3 regions of the Streptomyces sp. NBC_01283 genome follow, and region 1 is predicted to be linked to each of the others. Evidence: predicted binding sites of a transcription regulator. Region 1 holds the regulator's gene; each other region holds the start of a gene.

What was found. The regulator HrcA, encoded in region 1, represses chaperone genes, less so after heat shock. The targets are predictions, from matches to a motif close to TTNGCACTCNGNNNNNCNGAGTGCNAA.
Region 2: a site for HrcA is predicted at 1,969-1,995, ahead of groES (co-chaperone GroES). Genes of this name have one in related genera too.
Region 3: a site for HrcA is predicted at 2,222-2,248, ahead of groL (chaperonin GroEL). Genes of this name have one in related genera too.

Annotation. Positions count from the first base shown of each region.
Region 1 covers NZ_CP108430.1:6,120,165-6,126,786, forward strand. Annotated here, with positions in the region: gene hemW (radical SAM family heme chaperone HemW) at 1-329, shown strand, start outside; gene OG302_RS27655 (DUF3097 domain-containing protein) at 465-1,286, opposite strand; gene OG302_RS27660 (MBL fold metallo-hydrolase) at 1,322-2,065, opposite strand; gene hrcA (heat-inducible transcriptional repressor HrcA) at 2,268-3,284, shown strand; gene dnaJ (molecular chaperone DnaJ) at 3,285-4,421, shown strand; gene OG302_RS27675 (nitronate monooxygenase) at 4,592-5,689, shown strand; gene OG302_RS27680 (16S rRNA (uracil(1498)-N(3))-methyltransferase) at 5,686-6,441, shown strand; gene OG302_RS27685 (VOC family protein) at 6,469-6,622, shown strand, end outside.
Region 2 covers NZ_CP108430.1:3,960,777-3,967,398, forward strand. Annotated here, with positions in the region: gene groL (chaperonin GroEL) at 1-1,395, opposite strand, end outside; gene groES (co-chaperone GroES) at 1,517-1,825, opposite strand; partial or broken gene OG302_RS17865 (polysaccharide deacetylase) at 2,207-2,320, opposite strand; gene OG302_RS17870 (polysaccharide deacetylase family protein) at 2,356-3,228, opposite strand; gene OG302_RS17875 (methyltransferase domain-containing protein) at 3,374-4,612, shown strand; gene OG302_RS17880 (RNA polymerase sigma factor) at 4,671-5,969, opposite strand; gene OG302_RS17885 (YciI family protein) at 6,036-6,392, opposite strand; partial or broken gene OG302_RS17890 (MFS transporter) at 6,459-6,622, opposite strand, start outside.
Region 3 covers NZ_CP108430.1:5,081,795-5,088,416, forward strand. Annotated here, with positions in the region: gene thrC (threonine synthase) at 1-1,070, shown strand, start outside; gene OG302_RS23320 (MoaD/ThiS family protein) at 1,172-1,447, shown strand; gene OG302_RS23325 (cold-shock protein) at 1,872-2,075, shown strand; gene groL (chaperonin GroEL) at 2,377-4,002, shown strand; gene OG302_RS23335 (esterase/lipase family protein) at 4,102-5,355, opposite strand; gene OG302_RS23340 (Uma2 family endonuclease) at 5,641-6,099, opposite strand; gene OG302_RS23345 (hypothetical protein) at 6,277-6,622, opposite strand, start outside.

The sequences.
Region 1 (6,622 bases):
CGGGCGCCCACAGCCACGTGGGGGGCGTGCGGTGGTGGAACGTCAAGCATCCGGGTGCCTACGCGGGCGCCCTCGCGGCCGGTCGGTCGCCCGGGGCCGGGCGGGAGATCCTCGCCGCGGAGGACCGGCGGGTGGAACGGATCCTGCTGGAGCTGCGGCTCCTTGAGGGGTGCCCGTTGTCCCTGCTCCACCCCGCGGGCCTCGCGGCTTCCCGCCGGGCGCTCGCCGATGGGCTTCTTGAGGCGGGGCCCTACGAGGAGGGGCGTGCCGTGCTGACCCTGCGGGGGCGGTTGCTGGCGGATGCGGTGGTGCGGGACCTGGTGGACTGAGGTTCGGGCGGTCCCTGCGGGGCTTTCCCCAATCCCGCTCCTTCCCGAAATTCCGGCTTCGCCGGCTCGGGGGCACCGTCATCACCGGCTCCGCCGAGTTCGTCCTCAAACGCCGGACGGGCTGAATTCCCGGCGCTAGTCCGCGGTGACGAAGTCGATCAGTTCCTCCACGCGGCCCAGAAGCGCCGGTTCAAGATCCCGGTAGCTGCGCACCGAGCCCAGGATCCGCTGCCATGCGGCGCCCGTGTTCAGGGGCCAGCCAAGGGCCTCGCAGACGCCCGTCTTCCAGTCCTGGCCGCGGGGGACGCGCGGCCACGCCGCGATCCCCACCGAGGACGGCTTCACCGCCTCCCACACGTCGATGTAGGGGTGCCCCACCACCAGCGCCGACGAAGAACTCACCCGCGCCGCGATCCTCGACTCCTTCGAGCCGGGCACCAGGTGGTCCACCAGGACGCCGAGTCGCGCGTCGGGGCCGGGGGAGAACTCCTCGACGATCGCCGGGAGGTCGTCGATGCCCTCCAGGTACTCGACGACGACGCCCTCGATCCGCAGGTCGTCGCCCCACACCCGCTCGACGAGCTCCGCGTCGTGGCGGCCCTCCACGTAGATCCGCCCCGCGCGGGCGACCCGGGCCCGCGCACCCGGCACGGCCACCGAGCCGGAAGCGGTGCGCGAAGGACGTACCGGTGAAGAGGAGGAAGCGGAAGGGCGGACCAGCGTCACCGTACGGCCCTCCAGGGCGAAGGCACCCGGAGTCATCGGGAAGACGCGGTGCTTGCCGAAGCGGTCCTCCAGGGTCACCGTCGGACCCTCCGCCGTCTTCTCGCAGCGGATCACCGCCCCGCAGAAGCCGGTGCTCAGCTCCTCCACCACGAGGTCCGCCTCCGCGGCGACCTCCGGCACGGGCTTCGGCTTCTTCCAGGGCGGGGTCAGGTCCGCAGAGTACTGGCGCATTTTCCCGACGATAGGAAGAAGTAGGGGGAGGCTCGCTACGACACGCCGAAGCGGGCCGCCAGTGTGGCCCGTTGCGCACGGACAAATGCCGCATCGACCACCGCACCGTGCCCCGGCACGTACAGCGCGTCCTCCCCGCCCAGGTCGAGCAGCCGGTCGAGCGCCGCAGGCCACCGCTTCGGGACCGCGTCGTCACCGGCCTGCGGTTCACCCGACTCCTCGACCAGATCGCCGCAGAAGACGATCTCCGGGGAGTCCGCCGTGCCGGGGACCAGGACCGCCAGGTCGTGGCCCGTGTGTCCCGGGCCGACGTTCGCGAGCAGCACCTGCACCCCGCCGCCCAGGTCGAGCGTCCACTCCCCGCACACCGTGTGGTGCGGGTGGACGAGCAGGTCGGCGGCCTCCGCCGCCGCGTCCGGCGCGACCCCGTGCCGCACGGCGGAATCGCGCAGCTCGTCGCGGCCCTTAGCGAGCAGCGTGTCGAGGCCCACCGCGCCGTACACCTCCACGCCCGCGAACGCCGCGGCGCCGAGCACATGGTCGAAGTGCGGGTGCGTCAGGGCGAGATGGGTGACCCGGCGGCCCCCGCCGAGGATGCCGCGCGCCTGGGTGCGCAGCTCCGCCCCCTCGCGCAGGGTCGCCCCCGCCTCGATCATCAGCGCCGATTCACCGCCGACGACAAGCCCGGCCGTACAGTCCCAGACCGGGAGGCGCCGCCGTCCCACATGCGGCGCGAGCCGCTCCCACCCTGCCTCGTCCCAAGCCGGCGTCACGTTCATAAGGCGACGCTAGCGCCGCGCGGGCGGCTCGGCAGCAGTGCGCTCACCCGCCGGACCGAGACAGGGGGTCCGGCCCTTGCCGGGCCCGTACCTCGCGGCCGTACACTGGGCGCGGTGCAAGGCTGGCACTCACCCGCGGGGAGTGCCAGGCAGACCACGGGGCAGACAGGTTGCAGGGCGAAAAGGTGGAGGTGTTGCGCGGATGCTCAGTGAACGCAGGCTCGAGGTGCTGCGCGCCATCGTCCATGACTACGTCGGCACCGAGGAGCCCGTCGGCTCCAAGGCGCTCACCGAGCGGCACAGTCTCGGTGTGTCCCCCGCCACGGTCCGCAACGACATGGCGGCGCTGGAGGAGGAAGGGTTCATCGCCCAGCCTCACACGAGTGCCGGGCGCATCCCGACCGACAAGGGGTACCGCCTCTTCGTCGACCGGCTCGCGGGCGTCAAGCCGATGGCGGCGCCGGAGCGCAGGGCCATCCAGAACTTCCTCGACGGCGCCGTCGACCTCGACGACGTCGTGGCGCGCACGGTGCGGCTGCTCGCGCAGCTGACCCGGCAGGTCGCGGTCGTGCAGTACCCGTCGCTCACGCGGTCGACGGTGCGGCACGTGGAGCTGCTCTCACTGGCTCCGGCCCGTCTGATGCTCGTCCTGATCACGGACACGGGCCGGGTCGAGCAGCGCATGATCGACTGTCCTGCCCCGTTCGGGGAGACCTCGCTCGCGGATCTGCGGGCGCGGCTCAACAGCAGGGTCGCGGGCCGCCGCTTCGCGGACGTGCCGCAGCTCGTGCAGGACATGACGGAGTCCTTCGACGCGGAGGACCGTGGCACCGTGGCGACGGTGCTCTCCACACTCCTCGAAACCTTGGTCGAGGAGACCGAGGAGCGGCTGATGATCGGCGGAACGGCCAATCTCACCCGCTTCGGACATGACTTTCCCCTCACCATCAGGCCCGTCCTGGAGGCTCTTGAGGAGCAGGTCGTCCTGCTCAAGTTGCTTGGCGAGGCCACGGATTCGGGCATGACCGTACGGATCGGTCACGAGAACGCCCATGAGGGACTCAGCTCTACGTCCGTGGTCTCCGTCGGCTACGGTTCGGGCAGCGAGGCAGTAGCCAAACTCGGCGTGGTCGGCCCGACCCGCATGGACTATCCGGGAACGATGGGAGCAGTACGCGCAGTGGCACGTTACGTCGGACAGATCCTGGCGGAGTCGTAAGTGGCCACGGACTACTACGCCGTACTAGGCGTGCGCCGCGACGCTTCCCAGGACGAAATCAAGAAGGCCTTCCGGAGGCTTGCGCGAGAGCTTCACCCGGACGTGAATCCGGATCCGAAGACTCAGGAGCGCTTCAAGGAGATCAACGCCGCGTACGAGGTGTTGTCGGACCCGCAGAAGAAGCAGGTCTACGACCTCGGCGGCGACCCGCTGTCCCAGGCGGGCGGCGGCGGTGCGGGCGGTTTCGGGGCCGGTGGCTTCGGCAACTTCTCGGACATCATGGACGCGTTCTTCGGGACGGCGTCGCAGCGTGGCCCCCGGTCGCGCACGCGCCGTGGCCAGGACGCCATGATCCGGCTCGAGATCGACCTGGACGAGGCGGCCTTCGGGACCACCAAGGACATACAGGTCGACACGGCGGTCGTATGTACGACCTGCAGCGGTGAAGGTGCCGCGCCGGGTACGTCCGCTCAAACGTGTGACATGTGCCGCGGTCGCGGTGAGGTGTCGCAGGTCACGCGGTCGTTCCTCGGCCAGGTCATGACGTCGCGGCCGTGCCCGCAGTGTCAGGGCTTCGGCACGGTCGTGCCCACCCCCTGCCCCGAGTGCGCCGGCGACGGCCGCATCCGGTCGCGGCGGACGCTCACCGTGAAGATCCCCGCCGGTGTCGACAACGGCACGCGGATCCAGCTCGCGGGCGAGGGCGAGGTCGGCCCCGGTGGCGGCCCCGCAGGCGACCTGTACGTGGAGATCCACGAGCTGCCGCACGCCGTGTTCCAGCGGCGCGGGGACGACTTGCACTGCACGGTCACCATCCCCATGACGGCCGCGGCTCTGGGCACCAAGGTGCCCCTGGAGACGCTGGACGGCCTGGAGGAGGTCGACATCCGGCCGGGCACGCAGTCAGGACAGTCGGTGCCGCTGCACGGCAGGGGCATCACGCACCTGCGGGGCGGCGGTCGCGGTGACCTCATCGTGCACGTCGAGGTCCTCACGCCGAGCAAGCTGGACGCGGAGCAGGAGCGGGTCCTTCGGGAGCTGGCGGTGCTGCGGGGCGAGGAGCGGCCCACCGGGCAGTTCCAGCCGGGGCAGCAGGGTCTGTTCTCGCGCCTGAAGGACGCGTTCAACGGTCGCTGAGATTCCGGTGCTCCGGTGCCGGAGGGTTTGCCCTCCGGCACCGGAGCATTGTCGATTTCTGCGGGGTATCGGGTGGGTGGGCGGGAAAGTCTGTAGCCCGCGGCAGGCGCCCGCGGGCCCGCCGTGAGGCGCGATTCGGCCCCCCGGCCAGGTCATGGCACGATGCGTTCATGTCCTCCGCACTGACCGATCTCTGCCGCCTTCCGATCGTGCAGGCCCCCATGGCGGGCGGCGCTTCGTGCCCTCAGCTCGCCGCGGCCGTCTGCGAGGCCGGGGGGCTCGGATTCCTCGCCGCCGGGTACAAAACGGCCGACGGGATGTACCAGGAGATCAAACAGCTGCGGGGGCTCACGAGCCGGCCGTTCGGCGTGAACCTCTTCATGCCGCAGCCCGAGTACGCCGATGCCGCCGCCGTCGACGTCTACCGCAACCAGCTCGCCGGTGAGGCCGCCTGGTACGAGACGCAGCTCGGCGACCCGGACAGCGGCCGCGACGACGGCTACGACGCCAAGCTCGCGATCCTCGTCGAGGACCCGGTGCCGCTGGTGTCGTTCACCTTCGGCTGCCCCACCCGTGACGTCTTCGACGCCTTCGCGCGGGTCGGCACGATCACCGTCGCCACCGTCACCTCGCCCGAAGAGGCGCAGACCGCCCAGTGGTCGGGCGCCGACGCCGTGTGCGTGCAGGGCATCGAGGCGGGCGGCCACCAGGGCACGCACCGCGACAACCCCGAGACGGACGGCGCCGGGCTCGGCCTCCTCTCGCTCATCGCGCAGGTGCGCGACACCGTGCAGATCCCGGTCGTCGCGGCCGGTGGCCTGATGCGCGGCTCGCAGATCGCCGCGGTGCTCGCGGCCGGCGCGGACGCCGCGCAGCTCGGCACGGCCTTCCTGGTCTGCCCCGAGTCGGGCGCCAACGCCCTGCACAAGCAGGCCATGACCAATCCGCTGTTCACCCGCACCGAACTGACCCGGGCCTTCTCGGGACGCCCCGCGCGGGGCCTGGTCAACCGCTTCATGCGCGAGCACGGGCCGTACGCCCCCGCCGCCTACCCCCAGATCCACCACCTCACCAGCGGCCTGCGCAAGGCCGCCGCCAAGGCCGGTGACGCGCAGGGCATGGCGCTGTGGGCGGGCCAGGGCCACCGCATGGCGCGGGAGCTGCCCGCCGGGCAGCTCGTGGAGGTCCTCGCGGCCGAACTGGCCGAGGCGAAGGACGCGTTGGCAGCCGGAGGGCAGCAGGGGACCCAGCCCGGGAGCCAGGCGTGACCGCGCCCGTCTTCGTCGTCGAGACCTTCGGGACCTTCGAGAACACTGCCGCGGACGGCGGACGCTTCGTGCTCGACGGTCCCGAAGGGCGACACGCCGTCTCCGTGAAGCGGCTGCACGCCGGTGAGGACGTCGTCCTGACCGACGGGGCCGGACGCTGGGCCGACTGCGTGGTCCTGGACACCGAGGGCAAGGACCGGCTGATCCTGCGGATGGACTCCGTACAGGAGGAGGCGCCGCAGGAGCCCCGGATCACCGTCGTACAGGCGCTGCCCAAGGGCGACCGCGGTGAACTCGCCGTCGAGACCATGACGGAGACCGGCGTCGACGCGATCGTGCCCTGGTCCGCGTCGCGCTGCATCACCCAGTGGAAGGGCGAGCGCGGGCTCAAGGCGCTCGGCAAGTGGCGTGCCACGGCGCGCGAGGCGGGCAAGCAGTCACGCCGGGTGCGCTTCCCCGAGGTCGCGGACGCCCTGTCCACCAAGCAGGTGGCGGCGCTCCTGGGCACCGCCGACCTCGCCGCGGTCCTGCACGAGGAAGGCAGCGAACCGCTGGCCACGGCGGACCTTCCGGCTGCCGGGCACATCGTCCTGGTGGTCGGCCCCGAGGGCGGCGTCTCCCCGGACGAGCTCGCGGCCTTCGCGGACGCGGGCGCGAAGCCGTACCGCCTGGGGCGTAGCGTGTTGCGTACGTCGACCGCGGGGACGGCGGCGGCCGCACTGCTCCTGGGGCGTACGGGCCGCTGGTCCTGAACCCCCGCCCCGGGTGAGGGAGATGCCGTGGAACTGGCCCAAGTACGACTGCTCGTAACGGACTTCAGCGCCTGCTACCACTTCTACGCCGACATCCTCGGCCTCAAGCCGCAGTCGGGGGCGGTGGACGGGCCGTACGAGAAGTTCAGCCCGGCGGCCGGTTCCGCGGGCATCGCGCTCC
Region 2 (6,622 bases), 2.2 Mb from region 1:
GATGACGTAGCCCTCGAGGCCGGCGTTCTCGGCGATCCAGCGCAGCGGCTCGACGGCGGCGCGGCGGACGACGGCGACACCGGTGGCCTCGTCGCCCTCCTTGCCGAGGTTGCCCTCGAGGACCTTGACGGCGTGCACCAGAGCGGAGCCACCACCGGAGACGATGCCCTCCTCGACCGCGGCGCGGGTCGCGGAGATGGCGTCCTCCAGACGGTGCTTCTTCTCCTTGAGCTCCACCTCGGTGGCGGCGCCGACCTTGATGACGCACACGCCGCCGGCCAGCTTCGCGAGGCGCTCCTGGAGCTTCTCGCGGTCCCAGTCGGAGTCCGTGGCCTCGATCTCGGCCTTGATCTGGTTGACGCGGCCCTGCACCTCGGAGGCGTCGCCGCCGCCGTCGACGACGGTGGTGTCGTCCTTGGTGATGGTCACGCGGCGGGCGGTGCCGAGCACGTCCAGGCCGACCTGGTCGAGCTTGAGGCCGACCTCTTCGGCGATGACGGTGCCGCCGGTGAGGGTGGCGAGGTCACCGAGCATGGCCTTGCGACGGTCGCCGAAGCCGGGGGCCTTCACCGCGACGGCGTTGAAGGTGCCGCGGATCTTGTTCACGACCAGGGTCGACAGGGCCTCGCCCTCGACGTCCTCGGCGATGATCAGGAGCGGCTTCGAGGCGTTGGTCTGGATGACCTTCTCGAGCAGCGGGAGCAGGTCCTGGATCGAGGAGATCTTGCCCTGGTGGATCAGGATGTACGGGTCGTCGAGGACGGCCTCCATACGCTCCTGGTCGGACACCATGTACGGGGACAGGTAGCCCTTGTCGAAGGCCATGCCCTCGGTGAAGTCGAGCTCCAGACCGAAGGTGTTGGACTCCTCGACGGTGATGACACCGTCCTTGCCGACCTTGTCCATCGCCTCGGCGATGAGCTCGCCGACCTGCGGGTCCTGGGCCGACAGACCGGCGACGGCCGCGATGTCGGCCTTGTCGTCGATCGGGCGCGCGGTGGAGAGGAGCTCCTCAGACACGGCCTTGACGGCGGCGTCGATGCCCTTCTTCAGGGCGGCCGGGGAGGCGCCGGCGGCTACGTTGCGCAGGCCTTCCTTGACCAGGGCCTGGGCGAGGACCGTCGCGGTGGTGGTGCCGTCACCCGCGATGTCGTTGGTCTTGGTCGCCACCTCCTTGACGAGCTGCGCGCCGAGGTTCTCGTACGGGTCCTCGACCTCGACCTCGCGGGCGATGGTGACGCCGTCGTTGGTGATGGTGGGAGCGCCGAACTTCTTGTCGATGACGACGTTGCGGCCGCGGGGGCCGATCGTCACCTTGACCGTGTCGGCAAGCTTGTTGACGCCGCGCTCGAGGGCGCGACGGGCGTCCTCGTCGAACTTCAGGATCTTCGCCATGGGAGCGGTTCAGCCCTCTCGAAAAATCGGGTTCAAACGAACTGCGCCCCTCGCCGCCCGGCAATCAGCAGCGGGGTGACCAGGGGCGCAACTCAAAAGCAATACTGGTGAAGCAGGTGAATTACTTCTCGACGATCGCGAGCACGTCGCGAGCCGAGAGGACGAGGTACTCGTCGCCGTTGTACTTCACCTCGGTGCCGCCGTACTTGCTGTACAGCACGACATCGCCGACCTTCACGTCGAGCGGCAGGCGCTCACCGTTCTCGAAGCGGCCCGGACCCACGGCGAGGACAGCACCCTCCTGGGGCTTCTCCTTCGCGGTGTCCGGAATGACCAGGCCAGAGGCCGTGGTCTGCTCGGCGTCGAGCGGCTGGACCACAATGCGGTCCTCGAGCGGCTTGATGGCAACCTTGGAGCTGGCGGTCGTCACGATCCGGTCTCCCCCTTCGGAGATCTACGGGGTTAACAGTCTGGGGTGGCGACCAGGTGGATCCGTCGTCGCGGGTGCCGGACCTGCCCGTCGCTGTTGGCACTCTCCAGTGGTGAGTGCCAGGGTTGACACTAGGACGACGATTAGCACTCGGTCAAGCGGACTGCTAATTCGCTGACGCGGGTCTTATCCGGAGGGGGATGTGGAAGAGCCCTCGGATGGGGACGCGACGGAGCCCTCGCGCCCCTCAGGTGGGGCCACGGAGGAGCCCTCGCGCCCTACGGGGCAACGCTTCCCCTCGCTCGCGGGTTCCGTCTCCGTCGCCTCGTACCGATCCGTTTTCCGTGGCCCGGCGAGGTGGGCGCAGCTGGGCGACGGTGCCGGCTTGCGCGTCGGGACCTTCTCGGCCGCCTTCCTCCCCAGCCTCTCGATCGGGTCCACCGACTGCGCGCACCCCGTGAGCAGTGCGGGCGCGAGCACGCCTGCCGCGAGCATGCCGACAAGGGACCGCCGCGCCCGCGCCCGCCCGGTCACAGGTAGTCCTCCAGCCTGGCCACCGCGTACCCCTTGTCGGTGACCGTCTTCATGACCTTGCGGACCATGTCGGGCATCGTCCCCTTCCAGTCCTCGCGCCCCCGGAAGTGCGTGAGGATGATGTCGCCGGGGTGCAGGTCCCGGTCCCACTCGCGCCACTCCATGTGGTCCGCGAAGGCCTCGGACGCCCACAGCGGCACGGCCTTGACCCCGCAGGACTTGGCGGCCCGCAGCGTGTCCTCGTTGTAGTTGCCGTAGGGCGGGCGGAAGAGCTCGGGCCGCTTGCCGTAGCGCTTCTGGATGACGTTCTGCATGCCGCAGATCTCGCGGCGCTGGCCCGCGTACGAAAGCCCCGGCAGGTAGCGGTGGTTGAGGGTGTGGTTGTTCAGCGAGACGCCCCGGGCCTGCATCTTCTTGAAGTAGCCGTAGTCCTCCTTGACCAGGTAGTCACTGAGGAACGCGGTGTACGGGATCTGCAGCTCGCTCATCATCTTGAGCAGCGCCGGGTCCTTCTCGGCGCCGTCGTCGATGGTCAGGAAGACGACCTTCTTCTTGGTCGGGACGGTCGTGAAGACCGGCGGCAGCGCCGCCTGCCCCTTGACCTCGAACCCCTTGCGGGTGGTGATCCTCGGCTTCTTGGCCGGTGCGGCCGGCGCGGCCAGCGGGGGCTTCGCCAGGCCCCAGCGCTTCGCGGCGGCGGCGCGGGCCACCTGGGCGACGCGGAGCTTCTGGGCGTAGGAGTCGAGGGCGCGGGCGGGCGGCGCGTCCAGGCGCTGCTGGCCGGGGGCGGGGTTCGCCCCGCCGTCGGAGCCCGAGGCGCAGCCGGAGGCGATCGCGGCCACGACGAGCGCGGCCACCCCGGCCCGCATCCGCCCCCTCACCCGACCCTTCCGTCTTGGACCGAATTTATCGTTTTGTCTTACTAGTTGCATGGCGCCGGATCTTTGCAGCTCACGGGCCCGCCGCGGGGCCGACACCGCCGCCGGGCCCGCACCATCCACCGACTGGCCCACAATGGACCGGGTGAACGACCTCGACCGTGATCCGACTGCCCCGACCCCCCTGACCTCGTTCTCCGCGCTGCTCACCCCCGAAGGCCGGTCCCTGCTCGACCTCGACGAGGTGCGGGAGGCCGATCCGGCCCGGGAGCTGGCCGTCGCCACCCGCCTGCGCCGCGACCACCCGGCGGAGCTGGTCACGGCGGTGCTCGCACAGGCGCGGCTGCGGCGGCGGGCGGTGGCGAAGTTCGGCGCCGATGACGCGGGGCGGATGTTCTTCACGCCGAACGGCGTCGAACAGGCAACCCGTACGAGTGTGGCCGTGCACCGCGCCGAGAGCTTCCGGGCGCTCGGCGTACGCGGTGTCGCCGACCTCTGCTGCGGCATCGGCGGCGACGCGATCGCGCTCGCCCGGGCCGGGATCGCCGTCCTCGCCGTCGACCGTGACCCCCTGACCTGCGCGGTGGCCCGCGCGAACGCGCACGCCCTCGGACTCGGTGACCTCATCGAGGTACGCGAGGCCGATGTCACCGAGGTCGACACATCCGCGTACGACGCGGTCTTCGTGGACCCGGCGAGGCGTGGCGGGCGGGGCCGCATCTTCGACCCCGAGGCCTACTCACCGCCCCTCTCCTGGGCCGTCGAAACCGCCCGCGAGGCCCCGCACGCGGCGCTGAAGATCGCTCCCGGCATTCCGCACGAGGCGGTTCCCGCCGATGCCGCGGCGGAGTGGATCTCGGACGGGGGTGACGTGAAGGAGGCCGTGCTGTGGTTCGGCACGGATGCCCCGTCCTCGCACCGCGCGACGCTGCTGCCCTCGGGCGCCTCCCTGTGGTCCTCGCTCGACGCGATGCTGCCGGATCCGGAGGTGCGTCCTGTGGGGCGCTATCTGTACGAGCCGGACGGCGCGGTCATCCGTGCGCATCTGGTGGCGGAGGTGGCGGCGCGGGTCGAGGGCGGGCTGATCGACGAGACCATCGCGTACGTCACCTCCGACGCTCTGCACGAGACGCCGTACGCGGTGGCGTACGAGATCACCGATCAACTCCCCTTCGGGGTGAAGAAGTTGAAGGCGGTGCTGCGGGAGCGGGAGGTCGGGATCCTGACGGTGAAGAAGCGGGGGTCGGCGGTGGAGCCGGAGGAACTGCGCCGCAAGGTGAAGCCGCAGGGCAAGAACGCGGCGACGGTGTTCCTGACGCGGGTGGCGGGCGCGCCGGCGATGCTGATCGGGCAGCCGGTGGCGGCGGGGCGCTGAGAACCGGCCGCGCCGAAGCCCCGGGCACCGTCGATCACCGGCTCCGCCGAGTCCGTCCTCAAACGCCGGACGGGCTGATTCCGTCCGCCCGCCCCAGCAGCAACTCCCGCTCCCGCTCGTTCCGCGTGAGCCCCGCCGCCCGCTCGAACTCCGCCCGCGCCTCCGCCGCCCGGCCGAGGCGCAGCAGCAGGTCGCCCCGCACGCTCGGCAGCAAGTGGTAGTCCTTCAGGGCGGATTCGTCGGCGAGGGCGTCCACCAGGTGCAGGGCCTCCGCCGGGCCCGAGGCCATCGACACCGCCACCGCGCGGTTCAGTTCGATCACCGGTGACGGGGTGCGGGCGGCAAGCAGTTCGTACAGGGCGACGATCCGGGGCCAGTCCGTGTCCTCGTACGACAAGGCGTTCGCGTGGCAGGCGGCGATCGCGGCCTGGAGAGCGTAGGGCCCTGCCGCGCCCGGAGCCGCCGAGTGCGCGCGGGCGAGCGCCGCGAAGCCACGCCGGATCAGCGGCCGGTTCCAGTGGCGGCGGTCCTGGTCGGCGAGGAGCACCGGCTCGCCCTTCGGCCCCGTCCGCGCCGCCGAGCGGGACGCCTGGAGCTCCAACAGCGCTGCCAGGCCGTGCACTTCGGGCTCCCGGGGCATCAGCCCCGCAAGGACCCGGGCCAGCCGCAGGGCGTCCTCGCACAGGGCGGGGCGCAGCCAGTCGTCGCCCGCCGTGGCCGCGTACCCCTCGTTGAAGATGAGGTAGATGACTTCGAGCACCGAGCCGAGCCGGGCCTCGCGCTCGGCTCCGTACGGGACTTCGAAGGGCACGCCTCTGGCCGCGAGGGTGCGTTTCGCGCGCACGACGCGCTGGGCCACCGTCGCCTCGGGGACCAGCATCGCGCGGGCGATCTCGGGCGTCGTGAGGCCGCCGAGCAGCCGCAGCGTGAGCGCGATGCGGGCCTCGGCGGAGAGCACCGGGTGGCAGGCGGTGAAGACGAGGCGCAGGAGGTCGTCGTCGATGTCGTCGGGATCGGCGGGCTCGTCGACGTGGGGCGGCGCCACCTCCAGGTCGCGGCCCATCTCCGCCAGCTTGCGCGCGTAGCGCTCCCTGCGGCGTACGAGGTCGATGGCGCGGCGCTTGGCGGTGGTCATCAGCCACGCGCCCGGGTTGTCGGGGACGCCGGTCCGCGGCCACTGCTCCAGCGCGGCGACCATCGCGTCCTGCGCCAGCTCCTCCGCGATGCCCACGTCGCGCACGACCCGCGCGACCCCCGCGATCAGGCGCGGGGACTCTATCCGGAAGACGGTCTCGATGGCGCGGTCAGGGGTGTCCGGGGAGGCCCCGCGCGGGGGCTCTGAGGGGTGGGCCGTCACGGCCACCCATCAGAGCACCCCCGCGGCGACACCGCAAAGGTTCTCGCCCCCCCGGGGGGCAGGACCTCAGCCCTCGACGATCTCCCGGACCTCTGCCGTCACGGTCCACTGCTCGTCGTGGGTCTTCAGGAAGCGGCTCGCCCACTCGACCGCCTCGGCCCGGTCCTTGCACTGCGTGATGGAGTAGCCGCCGACGACCTCCTTGGCCTCGGTGAACGGCCCGTCCGTGACGGAGAGTCGGCCGCCCTTCCAGTGGACCTGGGTGGTGTCGGAGCTCGGCGTGAGGCCCGCGGTGTCGAGCATGACCCCGGCCTTGGTGATCTCCTCCAGGAGCGCGCCCATGCGCTCGCCCATCTCGGGGCTTGGACCGCCCTCGGGGGAGTTCTTCTCGTCGACGCGGATCATCGTCAGAAAGCGCGGCATGGTCATGTCCTTTCGGCGGTCACGTGCCCTGCGGGCCACGGGACGGGCGGGGCTTCTTCCCGCCTCTCACCCCTGCGTCGAACGGGAGACGCCCGGATCGACATCGTCACCCAGATTCTTCGAAGATTCTTTCTGGACGTACGTTTTTGCAGGTCGCAGCCGGGCGGGCACGCGATGCAGCAGTGCGGTCGCCAGGGCGGCCGCGGCGAGCAGCACCGCCGCGACCCCGA
Region 3 (6,622 bases), 1.0 Mb from region 1:
CGCCCCTGCTGCCCGTCCCGGCGAACGTCGCCGAGAAGCCGAACATCAACCCCGGCTGGACCAAGCTGGTCAAGGCCGACAACCTCGCGCGTGAACTCGGCGTCGAGCAGGGCAAGTTGTTCGTCAAGGACGACTCCGGCAACCCGACGCACTCCTTCAAGGACCGCGTCGTCGCGCAGGCCATCGAGGCGGCGCGCGCCTTCGGCTTCACCACCCTCTCCTGCTCCTCCACCGGCAACCTCGCGGGCGCCGTCGGCGCCGCCGCCGCCCGCGCCGGCTTCCGCTCCTGTGTGTTCATCCCGCACGACCTGGAGCAGGGCAAGGTCGTCATGGCCGCGGTATACGGCGGCGAGCTCGTCGGCATCGAGGGCAACTACGACGACGTGAACCGCTTCTGCTCCGAGCTCATCGGCGACCCGCTGGGCGAGGGCTGGGGCTTCGTGAACGTGAACCTCCGGCCGTACTACGGCGAGGGCTCCAAGACCCTCGCGTACGAGATCTGCGAGCAGCTCGGCTGGCGGCTGCCCGACCAGCTGGTCATCCCGATCGCCTCCGGCTCGCAGCTCACGAAGATCGACAAGGGTCTCAAGGAGCTCATCGAGCTGGGGCTCGTCGAGGACAAGCCGTACAAGATCTTCGGTGCTCAGGCCGAGGGCTGTTCGCCGGTGTCGACCGCCTTCAAGGCCGGTCACGACGTCGTGCGCCCCCAGAAGCCGGACACCATCGCCAAGTCGCTGGCCATCGGCAACCCCGCCGACGGGCCGTACGTCCTGGACATCGCGCGTCGCACGGGCGGTGCGGTGGAGGACGTGAACGACGAGCAGGTCGTCGACGCGATCAAGCTGCTCGCTCGGACCGAGGGCATCTTCGCGGAGACCGCGGGCGGGGTGACGGTCGGTGTCACCAAGAAGCTGATCGACGCGGGCCTCATCGACCCGACCTTGACCACGGTTGTGTTGAACACCGGTGACGGGCTCAAGACTCTTGACGCTGTTGCCGAGACGTCTCAGGCGACTGCCACGATTCGGCCCAGCCTGGACGCGTTCCGCGCCGCCGGGCTCGCCGACTAGCCGCCGTAGGGCCTGACCGCCGTCCTCGACGGGCGGTCGTGGTCCGTCCTCGCGCAGTTCCCCGCGCCCCTGAAGGGGCCCCACACACCCGAGGTGAAATCATGAGTGTCAAGGTTCGCATCCCCACCATCCTTCGCACCTACACCGGCGGTCAGTCCGAGGTCGCCGCGGAGGGTGCGAATCTCTCCGAGGTCATCGCCGATCTGGAGAAGAACCACGCCGGTATCGCGGCCCGTGTCCTGGACGACCAGGGCAAGCTGCGGCGCTTCGTGAACGTCTACGTGAACGACGACGACGTCCGCTTCGAGCAGGGCCTGGAGACGGCGACGCCGGACGGCGCCGGGGTCTCCATCATTCCCGCCGTCGCCGGTGGTTGATCCTTTAAAGAAATACCCTGCGTAATCTCCATTGCCCCCTCCGCGAGAGAAGCGGAGGGGGCAATTCCATGTGGTTGAGCGCGGTACAGTTGGGAAGCGAGCTTCCCTGTTTGTGCCGAGCGCATATACGAAGTCGCCCCGAGGGCGACAAGAAGTAGCCAAAGTGCCCCGCCCATTTGCCCCTCTCGTGGCATTTGCCTGGCCCGACTTGCCCTGAACTCCGGCGAATTATTCGCATATTACCGATCAGGCGTGCCCAGAATTCTCGTCCGATTGACCTGTTGCAGAGGGCAGTTGGACAGATACATTCAGCCGCGGTCGACGCGTTCCGGCGCACGCCTCCACAACCCATTGGGGGGGTGAGGTCTGACCCGGGTCCGCGAAGTGCGGGTCCGTGCAAGGGCCAGTAATAGGGGAGTTAGGCATGGCTCAGGGCACCGTCAAGTGGTTCAACGCGGAGAAGGGGTACGGCTTCATCGCGGTCGACGGTGGTGCGGATGTTTTCGTCCACTACAGCGCGATTCAGATGGACGGCTACCGCACCCTTGAAGAAGGTCAGCGAGTGGAGTTCGAGATCTCGCAGGGCCAGAAGGGTCCGCAGGCGGACATGGTCAAGCTCGCCGTCTGATCTCGGCGCGATCGGCCAGTGACTTAGAGAGTCATGAGGGGCCCGTACCCGACAGGGGTACGGGCCCCCCGTGCGTGCGCCCCTCGTACGTCTGGGATCCGCGAGAGGCGCTTGCACTCGTAGGGGTCGAGTGCTAATCATTGGGCTTAGCACTCTCCGAGTGAGAGTGACAGAACTTGGATCGGGTCGGTGAGGCCCGCAGGCCGGGTGGGGCAAGGAACCACAAGGCTTGCAGGCCGTCCGTCGCGGGCGCTGGCGCGATCCGGAAGCATGCCACCCCTGTCCGGGAGGACCACTTCACATGGCCAAGATCATCGCGTTCGACGAGGAGGCACGGCGCGGCCTCGAGCGCGGCATGAACCAGCTCGCCGACGCCGTCAAGGTGACCCTGGGCCCCAAGGGTCGCAACGTCGTCCTCGAGAAGAAGTGGGGTGCCCCCACGATCACCAACGATGGTGTTTCCATCGCCAAGGAGATCGAGCTCGAGGACCCGTACGAGAAGATCGGCGCCGAGCTGGTCAAGGAGGTCGCGAAGAAGACGGACGACGTCGCCGGTGACGGCACGACGACCGCGACCGTCCTGGCGCAGGCGCTGGTCCGCGAGGGCCTTCGCAACGTAGCCGCCGGTGCCAACCCCATGGCCCTCAAGCGTGGCATCGAGAAGGCCGTCGAGGCCGTCTCGGGCGCACTCCTTGAGCAGGCCAAGGACGTGGAGACCAAGGAGCAGATCGCTTCTACGGCCTCCATCTCCGCCGCCGACACCCAGATCGGCGAGCTCATCGCCGAGGCGATGGACAAGGTCGGCAAGGAAGGCGTCATCACCGTCGAGGAGTCGCAGACCTTCGGTCTTGAGCTTGAGCTCACCGAGGGCATGCGCTTCGACAAGGGCTACATCTCGGCGTACTTCGCCACGGACATGGAGCGTATGGAGGCGTCGCTCGACGACCCGTACATCCTGATCGTGAACTCGAAGATCTCGAACGTGAAGGACCTCCTTCCGCTCCTCGAGAAGGTCATGCAGTCCGGCAAGCCGCTGCTGATCATCGCCGAGGACGTCGAGGGCGAGGCCCTGTCGACCCTGGTCGTCAACAAGATCCGTGGCACCTTCAAGTCCGTCGCCGTCAAGGCCCCGGGCTTCGGTGACCGCCGCAAGGCCATGCTCGGCGACATCGCCATCCTCACCGGTGGCACCGTCATCTCCGAGGAGGTCGGCCTCAAGCTGGAGAACGCCGGTCTCGACCTGCTCGGCCGCGCCCGCAAGGTCGTCATCACCAAGGACGAGACCACGATCGTCGACGGCTCCGGTGAGAGCGACCAGGTCCAGGGTCGCGTCAACCAGATCCGCGCCGAGATCGAGAACTCGGACAGCGACTACGACCGCGAGAAGCTGCAGGAGCGCCTGGCGAAGCTCGCCGGCGGTGTTGCGGTCATCAAGGCCGGTGCCGCGACCGAGGTGGAGCTCAAGGAGCGCAAGCACCGCATCGAGGACGCCGTTCGCAACGCGAAGGCCGCCGTCGAAGAGGGCATCGTCGCCGGTGGTGGCGTGGCCCTCATCCAGGCAGCCGCTGTCTTCGAGAAGCTTGAGCTCGAAGGTGACGAGGCCACCGGTGCCGCCGCTGTGAAGCTGGCCCTCGAGGCCCCGCTGAAGCAGATCGCGGTCAACGCCGGCCTTGAGGGTGGCGTCATCGTCGAGAAGGTCCGCAACCTGCCCATCGGCCACGGCCTGAACGCCGCGACCGGTGAGTACGTCGACATGATCGCCGAGGGCATCCTCGACCCGGCGAAGGTCACGCGCTCTGCCCTGCAGAACGCCGCGTCCATCGCCGCGCTGTTCCTCACCACCGAGGCCGTCATCGCCGACAAGCCGGAGAAGGCGGGCGCTGCCCCGGCCGGCGGCGGCATGCCGGGCGGTGACATGGACTTCTGATCCGCCTCTGGCTGATCAGCGGTTCATCGCTCCACGCGAACCGAGGGCGGCACTCCTTCTCACGAAGGGGTGCCGCCCTCGGGCGTTTCCCGGTGCGGTCTAGGGCAGGCGGTCCAGGATCCAGGTGCAGAGTTCTTCCGTGACCAGGGTGTGGCCCTCGTTGTGGGAGGCGCAGAGGTACTCGTCGAGCTCGCTGTCCCCGGAGTCCTCCGGGAACGGGTCGTGCAGCTTCTCGTGGGTGTCGATGTCGCGCAGGGCGACCGCGCTCACCGAGGGGACGAAGCAGTGCTCGCGGGTCTCCGCCTCCGAGCCGAGGCCGATGATCGCGGGGATCTTGTTCAGCTCGTCGGCGAGGATGCCGAAGCCCTCCAGGGTGCCGCCGGGCGCACCGTCGATCTCGGGCATGCCCGAGGTGCGGATCTGCGGCTTGCGCAGGGTCACCACGCGGAGCTGGGCGACGAGCTTCTCCTCGCCCGCGGGCTGCGTGTAGAGGTGGGTGCCGGTGATGCCGAGGCCCTTGCCGCGGAACGCCCGTACGCCGGGGTCGATGCCGTTGGCCACGCCGGTGCGCACGCCGTTGGCGACGCCGATCTTCTTCGGGCGCCTGGGCCAGCCGCCGACCCGCTCCAGCTCGGCGAGGAACTCGATGCGCTCCTTGTCGGTCTCGGGGGAGTCGTCCCACTCGGAGATGTGCTGCCACAGGAGCTGGCGCGCCGCCGGGCTGTTCATCTGGTTCGAGAAGGCCGCGTTGAGCCGCCGGATGTAGTGCGCGAACGACTGCAGCGCGATCGGGATCCAGGCGCCGCGGTGCGGGCTGTCGAAGGAGAAGTACAGCTCGGTCTGGTGGTCGACGTTGTCGTGCTCCATCTTGGCGAGCGCGTACCGCGTGACCAGGCCGCCCATGCTGAAGCCGCCGACGGTCAGCGGGTGGTTGCCGACGCGCCGCGCGATCGCCTCCTGGATCGCCGACCGTGCGGCCCTGGCGTTGTCCAGGATCGAGGCGCTGCGCTCGTCGAAGCCGAGCAGGATGACGTCGTAACCGCGCTGCCGCAGCTCGGTGAGGAACGGGTACGGGCCCCGCTCAAGGATCTCCCACGAGAAGTCCAGGTCGCTCGGCCCGCTGTTGAAGCCGTCGCCCAGGATCACCGGCTTGGTGAGCCCGCGCCCGGGGTCCGCGAGATACACCCAGGCCCTGCCCTCCGGCAGCGTCCACTCCTGGTCCGGCTCGGGCGCGGCGGCGGGGGCTTCCCTGGCCTCCCTCGGGCCGGGCGCCAGCGTGATGTTGGCCGCGGCCCCGAGAGCCTCCGCGATCTGCTGTTCGTCGGGCTCGTTCGGCTCGTTGAACTCGGTCATGAAGGGTCCCCTCCGGTTGTGCGTCTTCGATGACGGCAGGTGCCATCCTCGATACGCGCGGTAGGCGCCGAAAGACGGCAACCGTGATTCACCGGGCGGGCGGGGGCCTTTCGGACAACGGGCAGTTGGCCGCTTTCGCCCGTGCCGTACGGGGGCGGGAGCCGCCGGGCCTGGGTAGGGGATGCGCGGCTGTGACGGGTGTGCCGGGGTGGTGCTCGACTCGGTCAGCTTTGGCCGACGCGGGGCGCGGAAGTATGTCCCGAAGGCGACGGGACCCGCCTGGGGTCAGTCGACGTAGTCCTTGAGCCTTTCGGTTTCGAGGGTGAGGGCCACGGGGGCGGGGATGTGGACAGCGGAGCCGTAGCGGTAGGGCCGGCGGCTCTGGTAGATGCCGTTCTCCGGCGAGCTGTACACGACGACGGAGTGCTTTTCGCGGTCGATGAGCAGGTAGACGGGGATGCCGACGTAGGCGTAGGCGCGCGGCCTGTCCTGGCGGTCGCGGCGATCGGTGTCCCGGTCGCGGGAGGTCACCTCGACGGCCACCAGCACGCCGTTGGGAGAAGCCCATTCGCCTTGTCCGGCGAAGTAGCCGACGGGGGCCAGGGTGCCGTCCGGTCTGATGCAACCCTTCCGGTACGTGTCGACCCGCAGTCCCTGTTCCACGTACAGGGCGAGTTCGGGGCGCTGCATCATGCACTGACGGAGCACCCACATGATGATCTCGCCGTGGTCGCCGTCCGGCACGTGCTTGACCTCTAGCTTTCCGTTGATGAGTTCAAGCGTGACTCTCGGGGGCCACGCGGGCGAGCTCCTCGAAGTCCTCGACGGACATCTGCGGGCGTTCATCGGTGCCAGGGGTCATGGTGGTGCCTCCTCCCTCCCACCGTGCCCCGGCCGTATGCCGTCGGACCGTTGGGGCGGTCATACGTGTGTCCTTTCCTGGGGGCGACGGGCGGCGGCGCGTGCCGCTGCCGCGTGGGAGTGGACCGTTGCGGGTGGCAGGAGCGCCTCGCGGCGTGGGGCGGGTTCGCCCCGGCACGGGCCGCACAGGCCGCCGGGCAGGGCTTCGGGGCGGCCGGGTGTTCCGCATCTGCCGCACTCCAGGACACGGAGGGCGGGGCGGGGGGTCGGTTCCGGAGGGAGCTTCGTCGTGAGGCGGTTGCGGATGAGGGCCGCCGGGCTGTGGACGGGGGTGGGGAGCCCTGCGGTCAGGGCGTGGAGTACGTCCGGCTCCGTGGCGCCGCGCGTGAACCACTCGGAGACCTGC